2 regions of the Desulfolithobacter sp. genome follow, and region 2 is predicted to be linked to the other one. Evidence: riboswitches for the same ligand, from Rfam matches in the RefSeq annotation. Region 2 holds a riboswitch; the other holds the start of a gene.
The links. A riboswitch is a leader RNA that binds a small molecule or an ion and turns the genes downstream of it on or off. The one in region 2 is predicted to bind cobalamin.

Region 1: linked by a shared signal. The riboswitch ahead of ACXJJY_RS08430 (TonB-dependent receptor plug domain-containing protein) and the one ahead of thiC (phosphomethylpyrimidine synthase ThiC) in region 2 are both predicted to bind cobalamin.

What each region holds. Positions count from the first base shown of each region.
Region 1 is NZ_JBPMMS010000034.1:55,090-58,393, forward strand. It holds gene ACXJJY_RS08430 (TonB-dependent receptor plug domain-containing protein) at 1-1,634, opposite strand, end outside; cobalamin riboswitch at 1,804-1,990, opposite strand; gene ACXJJY_RS08435 (M48 family metalloprotease) at 2,092-3,304, opposite strand, start outside.
Region 2 is NZ_JBPMMS010000013.1:51,162-54,465, forward strand. It holds gene ACXJJY_RS03065 (two-component system sensor histidine kinase NtrB) at 1-451, shown strand, start outside; gene ACXJJY_RS03070 (sigma-54-dependent transcriptional regulator) at 453-1,814, shown strand; cobalamin riboswitch at 1,852-2,053, shown strand; gene thiC (phosphomethylpyrimidine synthase ThiC) at 2,149-3,304, shown strand, end outside.

The sequences.
Region 1 (3,304 bases), on a different contig from region 2:
AAGGATAACTCTGTCTCCAGGCCTTCCATTTCGGCGCTGAGACTGTTTTGGTAGGTGGTGGTGTTACCCGCGGTGACCGTGGTGATCTTGTCGTCCACGTCGGTGTGGAAATATGTAACGTCCATGAACAGGCCCAGCCTGGGTTGCGCATAGCCAAGGCCGATATCCCAGGTGATCGAGGACTCGGGGTCCAGGTCCGGATTGCTCCGGGTGATCATGGTAACCCCGCCAACGTCTGTTTCCGCGTAGCCTGCAAGCTGGGCCGCAGTCGGTGGAACAAAGGCCTTGCCGATGGTGGTGTGCAACCGGATTCCCAGGTCGAAGTTGTAGTTCAGCCCGGCCCTGGGACTGAAGGTGGAGAAATTTTCCGAGTTGGGCGTAAAATCGGTTTTGTAGGGCGTGGGTTTGGTTTCTACATCGAAAGTGTCGTACCGCCCCCCTACAGTGGCGGTGAGCCGGTCGTTCATGAAGCGCCAGATGGTTTCCAGGTATCCGGCCCAGTTTTCCCGGCCTTCATCCGGGGACCAGGGCGCCCTGCGTGTACCGTCCTGGTTGTAGCTTCGGCTTTCCCTGTCGATCTTCTGGTAATCGATGCCGACGACGAACCGGTGTTGGCCCCAGGTGTACTCGTTCTTGAGCTGGAAGCCGAGCCAGTCTGTCTCCGAGTCGTAGCTCCGGTACGGTTCCACCTGGACCAGGGCCGGATACCAGCCGGTATAGTGGCTGTAGTTTTCACTGGTTTCGTTGGTCCGGTAACCGGTGAGGCTCACTCTGCTCTTATCCCCCAGCGGCCCGCTGAGGGTAAAATCCATGCCCGAGCGGTCGATGTCCTTGTGGCCGGACATCTCGTTGCCATAGGCGATGTCACCCGGAGTTTCGATATCGCGGCCCTGGTAGAGGTCTCCGCTGACATCGATCCGCCATGCTCCCAGGTCACCGCCCAGGCGCAGGGATCCGTTCTGGGTCCTGAAGGCCGTGTTTGCCCTGGTCTCGCCGTTACCCATCTCGTAGTCATCGCTCTGTTCGAACCTCTGGGCAAAGATATCGAAGTCGAACCGGTCCCCCAGCCCGCCACCAAGTGCTGCTTTTTCAAAATTGGTCGCAAATGAGCCGTAACCGATTTCCGCAAGACCGGTGAGTGGTCCGGTATGTTTTTTGGTAATGATGTTGACCACCCCGCCCATGGCTTCTCCGCCATAGAGGGAAGAGGCTGGCCCTTTCAGGACCTCTATCCGTTCCACGTTGCCGGTGAGCACGGTCGCCAGGTTGGTGGCTCCGGCCGGCCGGCCGTTGATAAGAACCAGGGTGTGCTTGGTGATACCGGAAAATTCCGGCCGAAAACCGCGGATACCGATGCCGGCCAGGGCGCCGGGGTACTCGATCACGCCGACGGAACTGTTCTTCTTGAGCTGTTCGGTGAGTGTGTCCCCGGTGGTCAGCTCGATGGTCTCGCTCTCGATCACCTCGACCCTGGCCGGAATTTCCTGCACCGATTCTTCACTGCGGGTGGCGGTCACCACCACTTCGTCCAGGGTAACCTTGTTTGCAGGGCTGTCTTCATCCGCGCCCGCCAGGGCCGGTCCAGGCGTGGACACGAGACACAGGGCCAGGGCCGTTCGAATCTCCTTTTTCATCACACTTCTCCTTGTACCTTGTAATGACGTTGAGACGGGTCCGGGGCCGCCTGAAAAGGCAAAAAAAAATCCCCGGACCAATAAACAAAAGAGTTATTGGTCCGGGGATCCCTGATTTTTCCTCGAACAATTCGACAAGCACGTGACTGCTCTTTGTCCGCGAGAGCAGGCGCTTTATGTTTTTCAGACAGGTCTTCTGACTCCCGGATCATCCTCCTTTTGCGCCTTCCCAACCCCTAAGGAGGTCAGTGGCATCTTGCAAAATTCGTCCCCGGTCACAGCGGCGGGCCCGTCCCGGATTCGCACCGGGTTCCCTATTAAGCTCGGCTAAGAGCATCTGAAAATGTACCGATAACGTTACCTGAAAAAATGTGCTCCGTCAACCCGCTTTTGCCGGGAAGATGTGGCCCGTGCCCGCCAGGAGGTTAACGTTCCCGGGGTGTATCGTGAGCGCTGTTCAGCGAATATAGCCCCATTCCCGGAGGCGGGTATATGCGTATTTTGCCTTGTCACCCTGGCGTACCTTTTCAAGAAACGCGGCGTAGGCCCGGGCGGCCTCGTCCCGGCGCTGCATGGCTTCGAGGGCCTGGCCCCGGTAGAAGAGGATGTCCGGATTACCGGGCAGGAGCCGGTCCACCTCACTTAATTCCCGCAGGGCCTGGTCATATTTCTCTTTGGCGAGGCTGCTCATGGCCAAGAGCCAGTGGCCCTGGGCCTCTTTGGGGTAGACCTGGGTGGCCTGGCGGGCATAGCTTAGCGCTTCATCATGGTTATGATGCATAAACTGGCATTTGGCCATAACCACCAGGGCCTGGTAATCGTCCGGAGCGTGGCGAAGAGCAGTGTGCAACAGTTCTTCGGCCTGGCGGATCTGTTTACGGGCCAAGGCGGTTTCCGCCTTCTGGATGGCCCTGATTGCTGGTTTGAGACGGCGAAGACCTGCGGTGTGGTCCATGTAGCGCTGTCGGTGATCCGGGTTGTCGAGCATGGATGCGTAACGTTCATGGGCCTGCAGGCGGGCTGTTTCCAATCGTTCCCTGCTCATGGGATGGGTGGCGAACATGAGCTCGATGGCAGTGGGATTGTGCTCTCCGCTTCTGAGGAGGATTTCCATGAGACCCGCCATGCCAAGTGGTGTGTATCCGGCCCTGGTCATGTATTCCATGCCCAGGGCGTCGGCCTCCCTTTCGTCATTGCGGCTGTATCTGGCCAACAGGGCACCGGCCCCCAAGCCGCCAAGCCTGGAGATCAGCTCCGCCGTACCTTCATGACCGGCACTGGAGGTGGCTATCGAGGCTCCGGCGACCAGCAGGTTGACCAGCAACCCCTTGCCCATCTGCTCGGCTGCGTGCCGGGCACAGACATGGCCGATTTCGTGCCCCAGCAGGGCTGCAAGTTCAGCTTCGCTTTGCAGTTCAACCAGGATGCCTCGGGTGGCGGCGATGGAGCCGCCGGGAAAAGCGTAGGCGTTGATATGGGCCGCATTGACGCCGCGGAAGGAAAAGGGCATGTCAGGGCGATGTGAACGACGGGCCAGCTCCATTCCCACCCGGTTAAGATACTTGTTGAGCTCCCTGTCCATGAGGATACCGTAATCGGCCGAAAACTGGAATGGGGCCTGCTTCCGGTCCAGGGCTATCTCCTGGCTCCGGGTCATCATGACAAGGGAT
Region 2 (3,304 bases):
GTCTCCCGCTCGGGTGCTCGAAAAGACAGCCAGGTTGCTCGAGCATGATTTCAAGGCTGGAAATATCCATTTTTCCATGAAGATACAGTGTACAGGGACTGTTGTCGCAGATGAAGATCTTCTGCTCCAGGTTGTTCTCAATTTGCTCAAAAACAGTCTGCATGCCACCCCGGCAGGTGGTCACATAAGCCTGTTCTGCTCTGAAGAAAAAGACACGATCCGGATTACGGTTTCCGATTCGGGCAAGGGTATGTCCGGGGAAGAGCAGGAGAAAATGTTCGATCCGTTTTTTACAACCCGTCGGGCAGGTACCGGCCTGGGTCTGGCTGTCAGTCACCAGATTGTCGAGCAGCATCACGGGCATTTCGAGGTAGTATCAGCCCCGGGCAGGGGAACAGAAATCACGATAGTGCTCCCGGTGACCCAGAAAAAACAAACTGGAAATGGATGATATGCAGGGAAAAACAATTCTGCTTGTAGATGATGATGTGGCTCACCGTACCATGCTCAAGGTCAACCTTGAGGGGGCAGGCTACACCATACTTGAAACCGACGATGGGGATCAGGTTTTGCCGCTGCTGTGGGACCATGATGTGGATTTGATTCTGCTGGATCTGAAAATGCAGCGAATGGATGGCCTGGAGACCTTGTCGCTGCTCAGGGAAAAGGGGCGTATCGAGCCGGTTATCGTTATCACGGCCTTTTCTTCGGTGGAAAGTGCTGTGGCGGCCATGAAAAAGGGGGCCGTCGATTATGTCACCAAGCCTGTTGATATCGAGGCCCTGAATCTGGCCGTGGAAAAGGCGCTTCATATAGAGGCGCTTCGGGAAGAGAATGCACAGCTTCGGGAACGGCTTGGAGAAAAATTTGACTTTGGCAACATTATCGGCCGCAGCAGTGGTATGCAGAGGGTGTTTGAAACTCTCTCGCTGGTTGCTCCCAGCGATGCAACGGTGCTTATAACCGGAGAATCGGGTACCGGCAAGGAATTGATTGCCGGGGCGCTTCATCAAAACAGTCTGCGTAAAGACGGCCCGTTTATCAAGGTCAACTGCGCGGCTCTGCATGAAAGCTTGCTGGAAAGCGAACTTTTTGGCCATGAACGGGGTGCTTTTACCGGTGCGGAGCGGCAGCGTAAGGGTCGCTTTGAACAGGCCCATCGCGGCACTTTGTTTCTTGATGAAATCGGCGATATGTCGTTGCAGACCCAGGCCAAGATACTCAGGGTAATCCAGGAAGGAGAGTTCGAACGTCTTGGCTCCAGCCAGTCTGTGAAGGTGGATGTCCGCCTTGTGGCGGCAACCCACAAGAATCTTCAGCAAATGGTTGAGGAAGGCACTTTTCGGCAGGATCTCTTTTTCCGGCTTTCCGTGGTGCCTATTGAATTGCCACCTCTCAGGGAGAGGCCGGAGGATATACCAGCCCTGGCTGATTATTTTCTGAAAAAATATGCGAAAAAAAACCGGAAAGATATTCGGAGATTTCATCCCCAGGTTCTGATGCTCCTTGGGCGACATGACTGGCCCGGTAATATCAGGGAGCTGGAAAACACCGTGGAGCGGGCAGTGATTCTCTGCCTTGGAGAACAGATTACTCCCCGGGAACTGTCGCCTCACCTGTTGCCGGAAGATATGGCGCCGAACCTGGAGAAGAACGGCAGGCAGGGTTTCACCCTTCGCGACATGGAGCGTGAGGCAATCAAAACCATCCTGGCTCAGACAGATGGTAACCGCTCGAAAACAGCACGTATTCTTGGAATTGCCCGGCAGACCCTGTTGAACAAGATTAAGGAATACGGTCTGGACAAAGATTGAATTGTCTTGTCCTTTTTTCTAATTTCTGGCATATGTGGACACCATAGATCAGTCTGGTGCCGTCGGTGTGGTTGCCGGCGGAGAATAGGGAATACGGTGCGAATCCGTAACGCTCAGGGCCGGCGCTGTAAGCGGGGACTACGGCCGCATGATGCCACTGTCCACATCTTCGGGGATGGGAAGGCGCGGTCGGAGATTGATCCGTGAGTCAGAAGACCTGCCAGGCTGGATACAAGATAACGGATATTGCTGTCCTGCAAGTCCGCGTCAAGGAACAATTCCCTGGCGCGGATTTTTTTTTTGCCGGCCGGGACGGTCTGAGGAGGAAGAGAGCATGAAGACCCAACTTGAATTGGCCCGCGAGGGGCTCGTTACACCACAGATGGAACAGGTAGCTAGCGATGAGGGCAAGGATGTCGAGCTGATCAGGGAGTTAGTCGCTTTGGGAGAAATCGTTATTCCGGTCAACCATAATCGTCCGAATCAGAAGGTGGTCGGTATTGGCACCGGGTTGCGGACCAAGGTCAATGCCTCTATCGGCACTTCTTCGGACATCAAGGACATCGAGCTGGAAAAAAGAAAGGCGCGGATCGCTGAAGAGGAGCAGGCCGATACCCTGATGGAATTGTCCACCGGAGGCGATCTGGACCTGGTGCGGCGCGAAGTGCTGGCCGCCGTTGATCTGCCGGTGGGCAATGTGCCTCTGTATCAGGCCTTTTCAGAGGCCATCCGCAAGTACCGTAACCCAAACAAACTTGACCCGGAATATCTTTTCGAGCTTATCGAGCGGCAGCTGGAGGATGGAATATCGTTCATGGCAATTCACTGCGGGATCAATCGGTACTCCATTGAACGGCTGCGTCGTCAGGGATATCGTTATGGGGGGCTGGTTTCCAAAGGCGGCACCTTCATGGTGTCCTGGATGGAGTATCATGACCGGGAAAATCCACTTTATGAGCAGTTTGACCGGGTTTGCGATTTGATGAAAAAATATGACGCTGTTCTTTCACTGGGTAACGGTATCCGGGCTGGAGCTATTCATGACAGTCACGACCGGGCCCAGATGGCGGAGATGATCACCAACTGCGAACTGGCCGAGATAGGTCGGGAAATGGGGTGTCAGATGATGGTGGAGGGTCCGGGCCATGTGCCTCTTGACGAGATCGAAGGCAATATAATGCTGGAGAAAAGGATGAGCGGCAATGCGCCCTATTACGTCCTGGGCCCGTTGCCTGCAGACTCCGGGGCCGGATATGACCATATTACCGCTGCCATAGGAGCTGCCAATTCAGCCCGTTACGGAGCGGACTTGATTTGTTACATCACCCCGGCGGAGCATCTCGCCCTGCCCGGAGAACAGGACGTACGTGAAGGTATCCGGGCCACCAGGCTGGCGGCAAGGATAGGTGACATCGCGCGTGATCCTTCCATGCGCGAGCGGGAAAAGCAGGTGGCTATCGCCCGGCGTGATACCCGGTGGGAAAGGCAGA